Regions from separate parts of the Pseudoclavibacter sp. RFBJ3 genome, predicted to be linked through region 2. Evidence: predicted binding sites of a transcription regulator. Region 2 holds the regulator's gene; the other holds the start of a gene.

Region 1 (7,273 bases), on a different contig from region 2:
AGGCCCGTGATGTCCTCGCCCTTCAGCATGACGCTGCCGCCGCGGATCTTGATCTGCCCGAAGATGGCCTTGAGCACCGTCGACTTGCCGGCGCCATTGGGCCCGATGATGCCGATGAGCTCGCCGGGGTAGGCGTCGATCGAGCATCCGTTGAGGATGTTCACGCCGGGCAGGTAGCCGCCGACGAGGTCGATCGTCGACAGCACAGCGTCGCTTCTGGGGGTCGTCGCTGTCGCAGAACCGGATGCGTTTGGCGTCGTCTCGCTCATTTGCTGTCACTCTCCGTCGTCTCGGTCCCGGGCTTCGTCTCGGCGATCTCCTCGGCGATCGTGGTCGTCCCGAGCACTTCGGCCTCGTACTCGGCCGCCGCTTCGACGCCCTGTTCCTCGGCGATGCGCTCGACTTCCAGCTCCTGGATGTCGAGGTCGCCGAGGTCCTGGTCGTGGTGCGCGCCGAGGTAGGCGTCGATCACGGCCTGGTCCTTCATGACCGTCTCAGGCGGGCCCTCCGCGACGATCTGGCCTTCGGCCATGACGACGACCCAGTCGGAGATGTTCGTGACCATGTGCATGTCGTGCTCGACGAACAGCACCGTGGTGCCGTCGTTCTTGAGCTCCTTGACGTGGCCGAGGAGTGACTGCACGAGGGCCGGGTTGACGCCGGCCATGGGCTCGTCGAGCATGATGAGCTTCGGGCTGCTCATGAGGGCGCGGGCCATCTCGAGGAGCTTGCGCTGTCCGCCGGAGAGGGACGCCGCGTAGTCCTCGCGCTTCGCGTCGAGCTTGAAGCGGGCGAGGAGCTCGTCGGCCTTCTCGGTGATCTCCTTCTCGCGGTCGCGCCACAGCGGCTTGAACAGCGCGCGCAGCATGCCCTCGCCGCCCTGCTGGTCGGCGCCGAGGAGCATGTTGTCGAGCACCGTCATGCGTCCGAGGGACTTCGTGAGCTGGAAGGTGCGGACCATGCCGGAGCGGGCCACCTTGAAGGCGGGCACGTTGGCAAGGGAGGTGCCGTCGAACGACCACGTGCCCGTGTTGGGCTTGTCGAAGCCCGTCAGCAGGTTGAACATGGTGGTCTTGCCGGCGCCGTTGGGGCCGATGAGCGCCGTGATCTTGCCGCGCGGGATCTCGAGGTGCTGCACATCCACGGCCGTGTTGCCGCCGAACTGGCGGGTAACGCCGTCGGCGATGACGATCGGGTCGACCTTCTTGCAGCCGGGGCCGACCTTGCCGTCGACGAACTCGTGGGTGGGGAGGATGCCCGTTGGGGGGCTCGTCTGCTCAGGCACTGAAGCTCAGCTCCTTCTTGTTTCCGAAGATGCCCTGGGGTCTGAAGACCACCAGCAGCATGAGCGCGATTCCGACGATGATGAAGCGCAGCTGGCCCGCCTGCGTCGTCGAGAGGAAGGTGATCGCGCCCGATTCGATCGCGCCGTACAGGATGCCCTGCGTGAGCGAGAGCACGACCCAGAAGATCATCGCTCCCACGATGGGCCCGAAGATCGTCGCGGCTCCTCCGAGCAGCATGATCGTCCAGATGAAGAACGTGAGACCCGTCGTGTAGTTCGCGGGTTGCACGGCTCTCGGCAGGATGAAGATGATGCCGGCGAGGGAGCCGAGGAGGCCACCCGTGATGAGGGCCTGCATCTTGTAGGCGAAGACGTTCTTGCCGAGGCTGCGCACGGCGTCCTCGTCTTCGCGGATGCCGCGGACGACGCGACCCCACGGGCTGCGCATGAGCGCCCACACGAGGAGGGTCGCGAGGATGACGAGGCCCCAGCCGACGATGCGGGTCCACCAGTCGTAGGCGTTGTAGGTGAAGGGACCGAAGCCGTAGGTGCCGTCGGGGATCGGGTTGATGGCCGCGAAGGTGCCCTTGAAGCCGTTCAGGCCGTTGGCCGCGCCCGTCACGGGGGTGAGGCCGGTCGTCGTCACGATGTACCGCAGGATCTCGGCGGAGGCGATCGTGACGATGGCCAGGTAGTCGGCGCGCAGCCGTAGCGTCGGGACGCCGAGGATGAACGAGAAGACGATCGAGACGACGATGACGCACAGCACGGCGGCCCAGATGGGCCAGCCGAGGCTGATCGTCGGGATCGCGAACGCGTACGCGCCGAGCAGCATGTACGCGGCCTGGCCGAAGTTGAGGAGGCCGGTGTAGCCGAAGTGGATGCCGAGGCCGATCGCGGCGAGCGCGTAGGCAGCGGTGGTGGGGCTGAGGAGCTCGCCGATGGCGTTGCTCAGGATGTTTGACCAGTCCATGGTTCGTCTCCTAGCCGACTCGCTCGCGGCGGCCGAGAATGCCCTGGGGCCTGACGAGCAGGACCAGGATGAGGATGAGGAGCGCCGCCGCGTACTTGAGGTCGGCGGGGATGAAGAGGGTCGAGAGCTCGACGAAGATGCCGACGACGAGCGAGCCGACGAGGGCGCCGTAGGCGGAGCCGAGGCCACCGAGGGTGACGGCGGCGAACATCAGTAGGAGCACCTGGAAGCCCATGTCCCATGAGGATTGGCGGTAGAGGGCGAGCATGACGCCGGCGAGGGCGGCGAGGCCACCTGCCGTGGTCCACACGATGCGGATGATGCGGTCGACGTTGATGCCGGATGCGCTTGCGAGCGACGGGTTGTCGGACACGGCTCGTGTGGCCTTGCCGACGCGGGTGCGCGTCAGGAACAGGGCCACGAGGAGGAGCGTGACGATCGAGATGCCCATGCTGAGGAGCGAGCCCGTCGTGATGCGCACGGGGCCGAACTCCACGGCTCCGCTGAGGCCCACCGAGCTCATCGGGAGGATCGCCCCGCCGAAGAAGAACTGGTAGAGGTAGCGGAGTGCGAGGCCGAGGCCGATGCTCACGATCATCGCCGGGACGAGGCGCACGCCGCGCTTGCGGAGCGGCTTCCAGAGGGTCGCATCCTGGAGCCAGCCGAAGGCGGCGCCGAGGATCACGACGACGATGATGGCGACGAAGATGTTGAGCCCCATGACGACGGCGAAGAGCCAGGCCATGAGTCCGCCGAAGGTGACGAGCTCGCCGTGGGAGAAGTTGTTCAGCCCGGTGGTGCCGAAGATGAGGGTGATGCCGATCGCGCCGAGCGCGATGAGGAGGCCGAAGTTGAGGCCGGCGACGAGGCGCTCGATGAGCTGCGAGCCGAAGTTGCTGCTCTGCCTCGTGTCCTCTCCGAGTGCGAAGAGGCGTCCGACGTTGGTCGTCGACCATTCGTCCTCGGTGACCTCTGCGGTGGCGCCGTCCTCGTTCCGCAGGTCGATGCCGTCTGGCAGGGTCTCCGTGTCGAGCGTGACCGTGTAGTTGCCTGGGCCTGGGACGGGCACGCGCCAGCGGCCGTCTTCACCCGACTCCACCGTCTCGGAGTAGCCGTCGCCGTCGACGGTGAGCGAGACGCCCGCGACGGGTTCTCCCTCGTAGTTGAGGATGCCGCTGATCGAGTACGGCGACTCCTCATCGACGGGGTCGGCTGCCGCGTTCGCGGGGCCGGCCATCGCGAAGACGCCGAGGAACGCGAAGAGCGACATCGCAAGTGCTGCGAGCATTCGGTGGGTTCGGGTGAGCCGGGAACGCCGGGCGGTCGCTGAGCGCGAACCGGCTGGCGTGAGCGGACTGGGGAGAAGGGGCACGGAGTACCTCCAGTGCGAGTCGGGCTGGGCACGACGACTGAACGAGATTCTGGAACTGCTATTTCTGCAAGCGAGGATTCGCCACTCTGCGAATCTACGGATGGTTTGTATCGGCAATGTTTCACTGCCGCTACACACGATAGCCGTGCGGAAGAGGCTCTGCTCGCAGCCAGGAGCCTCAGCGCGCAATTTTGTTCTACGTCACCACAATTGTGGTGCCTCAGCACGGCACAGTGTGCCGCCACATCCAAGATCTCCGATTTGTGAAGATGTCTTTCGTCTCCGGCGTGTCACCGACCGGATGGTGCCCCCGCCGCGGCACTGAGGCCCGCGGGCGTGTGCTCGGGACAGTGGAGTGCGCGCTCGCCGCAGTCCGCACAGGCGACGAAGCGTTCCCTGCAGGAGGGGTCGCTGCAGTTCTGGGTGCGGTGCGTGGGCCTCTCGCATTCGCGGCAGCGGCCGAGGACGTCGGTGTCGGGGCCGAACTCGAGGTGCTCGCGAGCGTCGAAGACCGCGAGGGAGCCCTTCCAGAGCCCCTCGTTGCCGAACTGCTCCGCGTATCGGACGATGCCGCCGTCGAGCTGGTACACCTCGCTGAAGCCGCGCTTGAGCATGAGCGCTGAGAGGACCTCGCAGCGCACGCCACCCGTGCAGTAGGTGACGACGGGCTTCGACTTGAGGTCGTCGTACTTGCCCGATTCGAGCTCGGCGATGAAGTCGCGGGTGGTTCCGGTCTCCGGAACGATGGCGCCCTCGAAGCGGCCGATGTGCGCCTCGATCGCGTTGCGGCCGTCGAAGAAGACGATCTCGTCGCGCGATTCGACGAGTGCGTGCAGCTCGTCGGGTGCGAGGTGGGTGCCGCCGCCCTTGACGCCGTGCTCGTCGACCTCGAGCTCGCCCGGCGCCCCGAAGCTGACGATCTCATCGCGCACCTTCACGCTGAGGCGTGGGAAGTCGAGGCTCTGTCCCTGCTCGTCGAGGCCGGTGCCCGCCGACCACTTGTAGTCGGCGTCCTTGAAGGCCGCGTACTCCCGGGTGGTGCGCACGTAGCGCTTGAGCGCGTTCAGCTCGCCGCCGAGGGTGCCGTTGATGCCGTCCTTGGAGATCAGGATGCGCCCACGCAGCCCCAGGGACGCCGCGAGGTCGCGCTGCCAGAGGCGGATCGCCTCCGGGTCGGCGAGGGGCGCGAAGGCGTAGTAGAGCACGATCTTGGGGACAGCCATGAGGACGATTTTAGGTGAGGGGCTCACGCCGAATGTCCGTGGGTCTGCGTACCCTTGCCGCATGCCAGATCGGGTCATGTCGCTCTATCGGCCGGTGTCACCGGTCGATGTGCAGCAGACCCTGTCTCCCCTCATGCGGGGCAGGCGAGATCCGACGTGCTGGGTGCATCCGGTGTCGCGGGACGTGTGGCGCACGTCCCACACGCTGGCGGGAGGCGCGACCACGGTGTTCCGCCAGGCCCGGGAGGGGGTGCGGGTCGTGTCGTGGGGTGCGGCCGCCGAGATCGCGGTCGACGAGGCTCCCACGCTGCTGGGCCGCGACGACGACTGGAGCGAGCTCCGTCTCGACGCCCTGCCGGAGCTGGCGGATGTGCGGCGACGGAACGAGGGGCTGCGGCTCCCGAAGTCGGGCGCGGTGTTCGAGGCGCTGAGCGCGGCGATCATTGAGCAGAAGATCACGGGCCTCGAGGCGCATCGCGCTTGGGACATCCTGCACCGCGACCACGCCGACGCGGCGCCAGGGCCGGCCGGTCTCGTGCCGCGGCACCTGCGCCTGCCGCTCACGCCGGAGCAGTGGCGGCGCATCCCGAGCTGGGACTGGCATCGGGCCGGCGTCGACTACTCGCGGTCCGGAACGGTGATCCGCTCGGCGACGGTCGCGTCGGCACTCGAGCGCACGAGCGGCCTGCCGACGGGGTCGGAGGAGCCGCTCCGCCGTCTTCGCTCGATCGTGGGGGTCGGCGTGTGGACGGCCAACGAGACCGTGCAGCGCTCGCATGGCGACCCTGACGCCCCGAGCTTCAGCGATTACCACATCCCCAACATGGTCGGGTGGGCGCTCGCGGGCTGCGACGTCGACGACGACGGCATGCGGGAGCTGCTCGAGCCGTGGCGCGGACACCGCGAGCGGGTCGTGCGGCTCATCAAGCTCGCGGGCAACCCGCGCCCGAAGCACGGCCCCCGTATGACCGTGCAAGACCACCGCTCCCACTGAGCTCTGCGCCCGGCGTCGACGTGCGCTGACCTTTTCGGGGGGGCGTTCGCCCACGGCTGACGGGGTTTTCAGCAAACTTTCTGGCACTCGATGGGGCAGAGTGCTAATTTTCTGCTCAAGGAAGTTGACACCAGTCGACTCAAGTTCACCGCACCGTCTCGCGCTGACGAGCGTGCGTACAAGGAAGGGAAAACGACATGGCACGCGTCTTCGATCCGTTCCAGGAGATGGAACGCCTTTTCCAGGGAGCACCGAACAGCCCGCGTTCGATGCCCATCGACCTCTACCGCGAGGCCGACCACTACATCCTCACCGCCGACCTGCCCGGCATCGACCCGAGCTCGATCGACGTCGACCTCGACGGCCAGCAGCTGACGATCCGCGCCGAGCGCAGCACCGTCAACGCCGAGGGCGCCAAGTGGCTCGTCCGTGAGCGCAACGGCGGCAGCTACCTCCGCCAGTTCACGCTCGGCCAGGGTCTCGACACCGAGCGCATCGCGGCGAGCTACGAGCACGGCGTGCTGACCGTGACCGTGCCGGTCAGCGAGCGCGCGAAGCCACGCAAGATCGAGGTCGAGAGCGGCACGAAGGTCGAGACCATCCAGGCCTGAGCGGCCCGGTGATCACCGCTTCGTGATGCGGTCCCTGTGACGCAGAGAGGGGCAGCGCCGGCCGGCGCTGCCCCTCTCTGCGTGTCCCCGCGTCTGTGGGGCTGTGCGTCTCTGCGCTTGTCCTCGACTCGCGCTCGCACCTTCGTTCGCGTCAGGCGGCGTGGAGTCCCGTTCCTGCCTCTTCGGTCTCGCGGGCGAGCCTCGCGGCCGCGGCGTAGCGGCTGCGGAGTGCCGCGTCGGGGGCGGGCTCGAGGTGAGCGATCGTCTCGACGGGCCAGTCCGGACGTGTCCCGGTCGCCACCCAGGCGGCCTGGCGGGCCGCGCCGTCGGCGACGTACTCACCGGGTGCCGGGATCTCGACAGGCACATCGAAGAGCGTCGGAGCGACGGCGCGGACGCCCTCGCTCAGTGCTGCGCCGCCGATGAGCATGACTCGCTTCGCCTCGACACCGAGCGCACGGTGGGCGTCGAGTGCCTGCGCGAGGCTGCCGAGCATGCCCTCGACTGCGGCCCTGGCGAGGTTCTCGCGGGTGAACGAGCCGCGGGTCATGCCGAGGAGCGACGCGGTCGCATCCGGCAGGTCGGGGGTGCGCTCGCCGTCGAGGTACGGCACGAACGCGAGACCACCAGAGCCCAAGGGTGCCGATGCGGCGAGCCGACCGAACTCCTCGTGGTCGACGCCGAGGACCTCGGCGGTCGTGTCGATGACGCGAGCGGCGTTGAGCGTCGCGGACAGGGGAAGGAACGCTCCCGTCGCGTCCGCGAACCCGGCCAGCCCACCGCGGGGGTCGACCACCGGCCGGTCGGCGACGGAG
Region 2 (7,273 bases):
AACATCTTCATCTGCTCCGGCGTCGTGTTCTGCGCCTCGTCGAGCACCACGAAGGCGTCGTTGAGCGTGCGCCCGCGCATGTAGGCGAGCGGCGCGACCTCGATCGTCCCGCTCGCCATGAGCTTGACCACGACCTCAGGGTCGAGCATTTCGTTGAGCGCGTCGAAGAGCGGCCGCAGGTAGGGGTCGATCTTGTCGTTGAGGGTCCCTGGCAGGTAGCCGAGGCGCTCGCCGGCTTCGACGGCCGGGCGAGTCAGGATGATCCGCGTGACCTCCTTGCGCTGCAGGGCCTGCACGGCCTTCGCCATCGCGAGGTAGGTCTTGCCCGTTCCGGCGGGCCCGATGCCGAAGACGATCGTGTTGTCGTCGATCGCATCCACGTACTGCTTCTGGCCGAGTGTCTTCGGGCGGATGACCTTGCCACGGGACTGCACGATGGACTGGCCGAGCACGTCCGTTGGGGTCTCCTCGCCACGGTCGATGAGCCGCTGGGAGCGCTCGACCTGAGCTGGCTCGAGGTCGACGCCGCTGCGCGCCATCGCAGTGATCTCGCGCAGGAGCGCCTCGGCTGCGACGACGTCGTCTCGCTCGCCGCTGAAGGTGATCTCGTTCCCGCGCGCGAGCACGCGCACGCGGGGGTGCTCGCGCTCGACGGACTTGAGCAGCCGGTCGCCGGGCCCGAGGAGCCGCACCATGGCGACGCCTTCAACCGTGGTGGTCTGCTCCACGAAATCAGTCCAGGTGCCGGGCTCCCCGGGACCTTGGGACGGTGAATTGTCTTGACTAGGCAAGGGATCCTTCCGAGAGTCCTCCGCCGAGGACGTGGGCGTGTACGTGGAAGACGGTCTGACCTGCTGCCGCCCCCGAGTTGAAGATGAGCCGGAATTCGCTGTCGGTGTGCTGATCGGCGAGCCCCTGGGCGACCGCGATGACCTCGGCGAGCAGTGCCGGGTCGCCTGCCGCGAGCTGGGCGACGTTCGCGTACTCCTGGGTCTTGGGCACCACAAGAAGGTGCACGGGCGCCTTCGGGCTGATGTCCTTGAAGGCGATGACCCGCTCGGACTCGAACACGATGTCGGCTGGGATCTCGCGGTTGATGATGCGCGTGAAGATGGACGGCTCTGAACTCGACATGAGACCAGCCTACGACTCGGCACTCGCGCGGGACCGAGAGTCCCACGTGCCGCTCAGCGCCAGGATCGCCGCGATCGCGGCGGGAGCCGCACTCGAGGTTCGAAGAACGCCAGCGCCGAGGTGCACGCGCCTGGCGCCGGCAGCCTCGAAGGCCTCGAATTCGCTCTCGTCGATGCCGCCCTCTGGCCCGACGACGAGCGTCAGCCCGGAAGCGCCTGCCGGGACCTGCTCGACGAGGGCCTGGCGCAGCGAGGTGTCGCCGAGCGGGTCGAGGACCAGCATCGGCGCGTGACCGGCGAGCGTTGCGACCTCACCCGTCGAGTGCAGCGGGGCCACATCCGGGACCCACGCGGCGAGGCTCTGCTTGCTGGCCTCCCTGGCGATGGATGCCCACCGCTCACGGCCCTTCTCGGCCTTCTGGTCCCAGCGGCTCACGCTGCGCTTCGCCTGCCATGGCACGAACGCCGCGGCTCCGAGCTCCGTCGCGACCTGCACGGCGAGGTCGTCTCGCCCGCCCTTCGCGAGTGCCTGGACAACCGTGACACGCGGAGCCGACTGCGCCACTCGCCGCGCGGCGAGGACCGTGACGAGTGCGCGGTCGCGCTCACTCAGAGCGAGCTCGCCGTCGACCACGAAGCCGCGCCCGTCGCCGAGCTGCACACGTTCGCCCACTCGCATCCGCGCGACCGCCATGTGCTTGGCTTCCGCGCCGCGCACCTCGACGACGCCGCCGACGCGCAGCGCCTCGTCGAGGTCCTCGACGAGGTAGAGCCACGCCACGTCAGCGACCGAAACGGTCGCGGAGCTTCGAGAACATCCCCTGCTTCTCCCGCGCGAGGCGAGGGGCCTCGTGGCGATGACGGGCAGCGAACTCCTCGATCAGCTTGCGCGACCTGCCGTCGAGCTTCGCCGGGGTCACGACCTGGACGGCGATGTCGAGGTCGCCGCGATGCGTCGAGCGAAGCCGCGTGATGCCCCGACCTCGAACGGTCAGCACCTCACCCGACTGCACGCCCGCGGGGATCTGCAGGTCGACGTCGCCGTCGAGCGCACCGACCGTGGTCGAGGTGCCCAGGATCGCGTCGGCCATCGACACCTCGACGACGCACTGGAGGTCATCGCCGTCTCGCGAGAAGACCTCGTGCGGGCGCACGCGGATCTCGAGGTAGAGGTCGCCGTTCGCTCCCCCTGCTGGTCCGGCTTCGCCCCGACCGGGAAGGTGGATGCGCAGCCCGGAGTCCACACCGGACGGGATGTCGACCGGGATGCTCACGTTCGATCGGACGCGCCCCTGGCCGTGGCACGTGTCGCACGGGTGCTCGATGACTGTGCCGTAGCCGCGGCACTGCGCGCACGGCTGGTTCGTGACGACCATGCCGAGGATGGAGCGCACCTGTCGCTGCACGGACCCGGCCCCACCGCATGCCGAGCACGTCGTCGGCGAGGTCCCTGGCGCGCAGCAGGTGCCCTGGCAGTTCTCGCAGGCGATCGCCGTCGTGACCTCGAGGTCCCGGTGCGTGCCGAACATGACCTCGTCGAGGTCGAGTTCGACGCGCACGAGCGCGTCCTGGCCGCGTTCCGCGCGCGAGCGGGGTCCGCGGGAGCCCTGCTGGCCGAAGAAGGTCTCGAAGATGTCGCCGAAGCCGCCGAAGGACTGCCCATCTGGGCCGCCCTGGTCGTACTGCCGGCGCCGCTCGGGGTCGATGAGCGTGTCGTAGGCGTGCGTGACGGACTTGAAGCGCTCCGCGGCATCTTCGGACGGGTTGACGTCCGGGTGCAGCTGGCGTGCCAGCTTGCGGTAGGCCTTCTTGATCTCGTCCTGGGACGCCTCACGGCTCACGCCGAGCACGTCGTAGTGGTCTGCCAAGAGTGGCGACTCCTTCTTTGCATCTGTGTGTGTCACGCCTGCGTTGTCAGGCGCCGGGTGCATCCGCCGAGTGATCTGGCGGTGTGGGTCAGTCGTCCGAGTGCTGCTCGTCGAGCACCCGTGACAGGTAACTCGCAACCACTCGAACGGCCTGGATATTCCTCGGGTAGTCCATTCTCGTCGGCCCGACGACGCCGAGACGCGCGTCGCTCCCGGAGCTGCGGTAGCCGCTCGTCAAGATAGCCGTCTCGCCGAGGCCCAGGTCGACGTTCTCCTGGCCGATGCTGACCGAGTAGGCCTCGGGGCTGGAGTGGAGCTCGTCGAGCAGCCGCAGGAGGACCACCTGCTCCTCGATGGCCTCGAGGACGGGCAGGATGCTCGAGGGGAAGTCACGTTCGGTCCGGGCGAGGTTCGCGGTGCCCGCCATGACGAGGCGCTCCTGGCGGTGCGCCAGGACGAGCTCGAGCAGGTTGGCGATGACGGGCGCGAAGAGCTCCGCGTCTCGCTCCCCCATGATGCCGCTGACATCCCTGAGCTCCGTCGAAGCGCGCGCGACCGTCTTCCCGACGAGGCGGCCGGCCAGCCGGTCCCGGAGCACATGCAGCTGCTCGACGCTCACCTCGGCACGCAGATGCCCGATGCGCTGCTCGACGCGGCCCGAGTCGGTGATGAGGACCGTGAGGACGCGCATGCTCGACAGCAGGACGAACTCGACGTGCTGGATGGCGGCGTTCGCGAGCGAGGGGTACTGCGCGATCGCGACGGAGTTGGTGAGCTGCGCTAGCAGTCGCACCGACCGTCCGAGCACCTCGTCGACGTCGTCGCTGCCCTCGATGAACGTCTCGATCGCCCGACGCTGCGCCCCGGAGAGCGGCCTGAACTCGGCGAGCCGGTCGACGAAGAGTCGGTAGCCCTTGTCGGTCGGGATGCGCCCGGAGGACGTGTGCGGGGCGACGATGAGCTCGGCGTCTTCGAGCTGTGCCATGTCGTTGCGGATGGTGGCCGCGGAGACGCCGAAATCGTGACGGTCTGCGATCGACTTGGAGCCCACCGGCTCACGACTCGTGACGTAGTCGGTGACGATGACGCGGAGCACCTGCATGCTTCTGTCTGAAACCACGATGCTCCTCCCTCGACGAGCTGCTGCGAGTCGGACTGGCACTCCGAACCTGAGACTGCCAATCCTACCGCTTTCCGCTCGCGCCACCAGCAGGATGCCAGGCCCTCGGAGGGCACGCGCAGTAGCGTGGGCGAAACCGACGAGAGGAACCCCGTGTCAGATCAGAACGCACCGACCCCGCCGCCAGGACACCAGGATCAGCCTCGGCAGCCGCCATACGACCGGCCGGGACCCTACGGGCAGCAGCCACCGTACGGGCAGCAGGCTCCCCACGGTCAGCAGGTCCCGTACGGACAGCAGGCTCCCTACGGGCACCCGCAGGGCGGGCAGTACCAGCAGTCGGGCCCGCAGAATGGGACAGAACCGCCCCTGACCCGAGACGGCGACCGCCTCGTCGGAACCTTCGATCACCTGCTCAACATCGTCGCCCCGGCCGTCGGGCCGCTCATCCTCTGGCTCGTCACGCGGCGGAGGGGGCCTCTCGCCGACAGCGAGGGCCGGGAGGCGCTCAACTTCGGCATCACCGTTGCGATCGTGTACCTCGGCATCGGCGTCATCTCGCTGCTCTCGCTGATCGGCGGCCCGCTGGCGCTGATCGTCCCGCTCCTCTACCCGCTGCTCTGGGTTGCCGTCGTCGTCTACGCCATTCTCGGCGCGGTCCAGGCGAACAAGGGTCTCCCCTACCGGTACCCGGTCACCTTCCGGTTCGTGAGCTGAGCCGGCTCAGGCGGCGATTCGGCGCACGATCGCGTCTGCCATGAGCCGACCGCGGAGCGTCGGGACGAGCCTGCCCTTCAGCGCGGCCCTCCCGTCGACGAGCGACTCGGCGATGAGCTCGGCGACGACGCTGGAGTCGTCCAGCTCGGAGATCGCGAGGCCCTCCCGCAGACGCGAGCCGAGCATGATCCGCTCGAAGCGCTTCGTCTCCTCGTCGAGCACTTCGCGCCCCATGGCCGGGGTGATGCCCTCAGCAAGCCTCGATGCGTAGGCGCTCGGATGCTTGGCGTTCCACCAGCGCACGCCACCCACGTGGCTGTGCGCGCCTGGCCCGAATCCCCACCAGTCCGCATCTCGCCAGTAGGAGAGGTTGTGGCGAGACGCGTGCTTGCCGTCGAGCGACCAGTTGCTGACCTCGTACCACTCGAACCCGGCCGCTGAGAGTCGCTCATCTGCGAGCTCGTACATGTCGGCCTGCAGGTCGTCGTCCACAGCGGGCACCTCGCCGCGGCGGATCTGCCTGGCCAGCTTCGTGCCCTCCTCGATGATGAGCGCATACGCGCTCACGTGCAGCGGCTCCTGCGCCAGCGCCATGTCGAGCGATCGGCGCCAGTCGTCGATGGACTCGCCGGGAGTGCCGTAGATCAGGTCGAGGCTCGGCTCGAGCCCGACTCGCTTCGCTGCGGCGACCACGATAGGGATGCGTGCCGGATCGTGGGTGCGCTCGAGAACGCTGAGGACGTGCGGGACGGCGGACTGCATCCCGAAGCTGACTCGGGTCACTCCAGCAGCCCGGAGCTCGGCGAGCTCACGCTCGCCGACCGAGTCGGGGTTCGCCTCGACGGTGACCTCCGCGTCTGGGGCGAGGCCCCAGCGACTGCGCACTCCCTCGAGCATCGCCGCAAGGTCGCTGACGGGCAGGAGAGTCGGCGTTCCGCCACCGAAGAAGACGGTGGATACCTCGCGAGGGGCACCGCTCAGCACCCGCTCGGCGATCACCATCTCCTTCTCCACCTCGCCGGCATAGCTGGAACGCGAGACCCCTCCGAGCTCCTCCGCCGTGTAGGTGTTGAAGTCGCAGTAGCCGCACCGCACGCGGCAGAAGGGCACGTGGATGTAGACGCCGAAGTCTCGTGACTCGGCGCCGACCAGTGCCTGGCCGGGGAGCTCTCCGCTCGGCGGCACCGGCTCGCCGAGCGGCAGCGCGCTAGGCGCCAAGATGGCCGTTCGGCTGGGCCGTGTTCGGGGCGAGGTTCACGTGATGCACCCGCACAGCCTAGGCGCAATCAGGCGCGCGATCAGCCGAGCACGGCCCCGCGTTGCGCTCGCGCCCAACTGACACGACTACCTTCGAGGTCATGAGCACTCAGGCGACCTCCCCAAAGCACGTTCTCGTCTCCGGCGCATCCGGAATGATCGGCCACCGTCTCATCGAGGAACTGCACGCGCACGGCCACCGCGTCACGCGGCTCGTCAGGCGCGACCCGAAGGACGCCAGCGAGTTCCGGTGGAACCCCGCCCAGCGAACCCTGGACGCGAGGGTCCTCGACGGCGTGGATGCAGTCGTGAACCTCTCCGGGTCACCGCTCAGCAAGCTGCCGTGGACCTACAACGTGAAGAAGGAGATCCTTCGCTCCCGCGTCAACGCGACGCTCACGATCACCGGTGCCATGGCGGCCTCCTCCACGCCCCCGGCGCTCCTCATCAACGGTTCCGCGTCGGGCGCGTACGGCGACCGGCCGGGGCAGGTACTCGACGAGGACTCGGCACTGCCCGAGACCGACGAGTTCCTCCCGCGTGTCGTCGACCGCTGGGAGCGCGCGGCTCAGACAGCCCCGGACGGCACCAGGGTCGTCCTCGCCCGCACCGGTCTCGTCCTGGGGCGCGGCGGTGTCCTGACCGTCCTGAAGACCCTGGCAAGCGTCGGGTTGCTCTCGCAGCTGGGTGACGGCACGCAGCACTGGCCGTGGGTGAGCCTGCGCGACGAAGTGCGCGCGCTCCGCTTCCTGCTCGAGTCCGACGACGCGCAGGGGCCCTACAACCTGGTCGGCCCCACACCCGCGACCGCCGACGAGATCCAGCAGCAGCTGGCCGACGAGCTGGGGCGCCCCTACAAGCTCAAGGCGCCATCGACGCTCATCGATCTCACCCTCCAGAAGGCGGGCCGTGAGCTGTTCCTCGCCGACCAGCAGATCCGCCCGAAGCGCCTGCTCGACGCGGGCTTCACCTTCAAGGATCGCACCGCGGGTCAGGCCGTCGAGCTGGCCCTCAAGTCGCCGGAGTTCGAGCCAGAGCCTGGCGCCGGGGTCTGACCCTTCGAGCCGGGACGCTCACGCCCTGGCGCGAGCGGCCTTCTCGAGGCGGATGCCCTCGCGCAGAGAAGCCCTGGCTCGCTTTCGGTCCCCCGAGGCCGAGTACGCAAGACCGAGGCGCAT

What was found. The regulator HrcA, encoded in region 2, represses chaperone genes, less so after heat shock. The targets are predictions, from matches to a motif close to TTNGCACTCGNNNNNNNCGAGTGCNAA.
Region 1: the regulator HrcA is predicted to act here: its motif matches at 5,928-5,954, upstream of C5E07_RS15470 (Hsp20/alpha crystallin family protein).

The regions. Positions count from the first base shown of each region.
Region 1 is NZ_PSXZ01000015.1:341,636-348,908, forward strand. It holds gene C5E07_RS15440 (ABC transporter ATP-binding protein) at 1-269, opposite strand, end outside; gene C5E07_RS15445 (ABC transporter ATP-binding protein) at 266-1,285, opposite strand; gene C5E07_RS15450 (branched-chain amino acid ABC transporter permease) at 1,278-2,258, opposite strand; gene C5E07_RS15455 (branched-chain amino acid ABC transporter permease) at 2,269-3,546, opposite strand; gene C5E07_RS15460 (rhodanese-related sulfurtransferase) at 3,921-4,853, opposite strand; gene C5E07_RS15465 (DNA-3-methyladenine glycosylase) at 4,915-5,847, shown strand; gene C5E07_RS15470 (Hsp20/alpha crystallin family protein) at 6,045-6,458, shown strand; gene C5E07_RS15475 (xylulokinase) at 6,610-7,273, opposite strand, start outside.
Region 2 is NZ_PSXZ01000004.1:246,198-253,470, reverse strand. It holds gene C5E07_RS05015 (PhoH family protein) at 1-695, opposite strand, end outside; gene C5E07_RS05010 (histidine triad nucleotide-binding protein) at 784-1,134, opposite strand; gene C5E07_RS05005 (16S rRNA (uracil(1498)-N(3))-methyltransferase) at 1,144-1,914, opposite strand; gene dnaJ (molecular chaperone DnaJ) at 1,916-3,001, opposite strand; gene hrcA (heat-inducible transcriptional repressor HrcA) at 3,090-4,121, opposite strand; gene C5E07_RS04990 (DUF4870 domain-containing protein) at 4,275-4,838, shown strand; gene hemW (radical SAM family heme chaperone HemW) at 4,845-6,056, opposite strand; gene C5E07_RS04980 (TIGR01777 family oxidoreductase) at 6,197-7,150, shown strand; gene C5E07_RS04975 (hypothetical protein) at 7,169-7,273, opposite strand, start outside.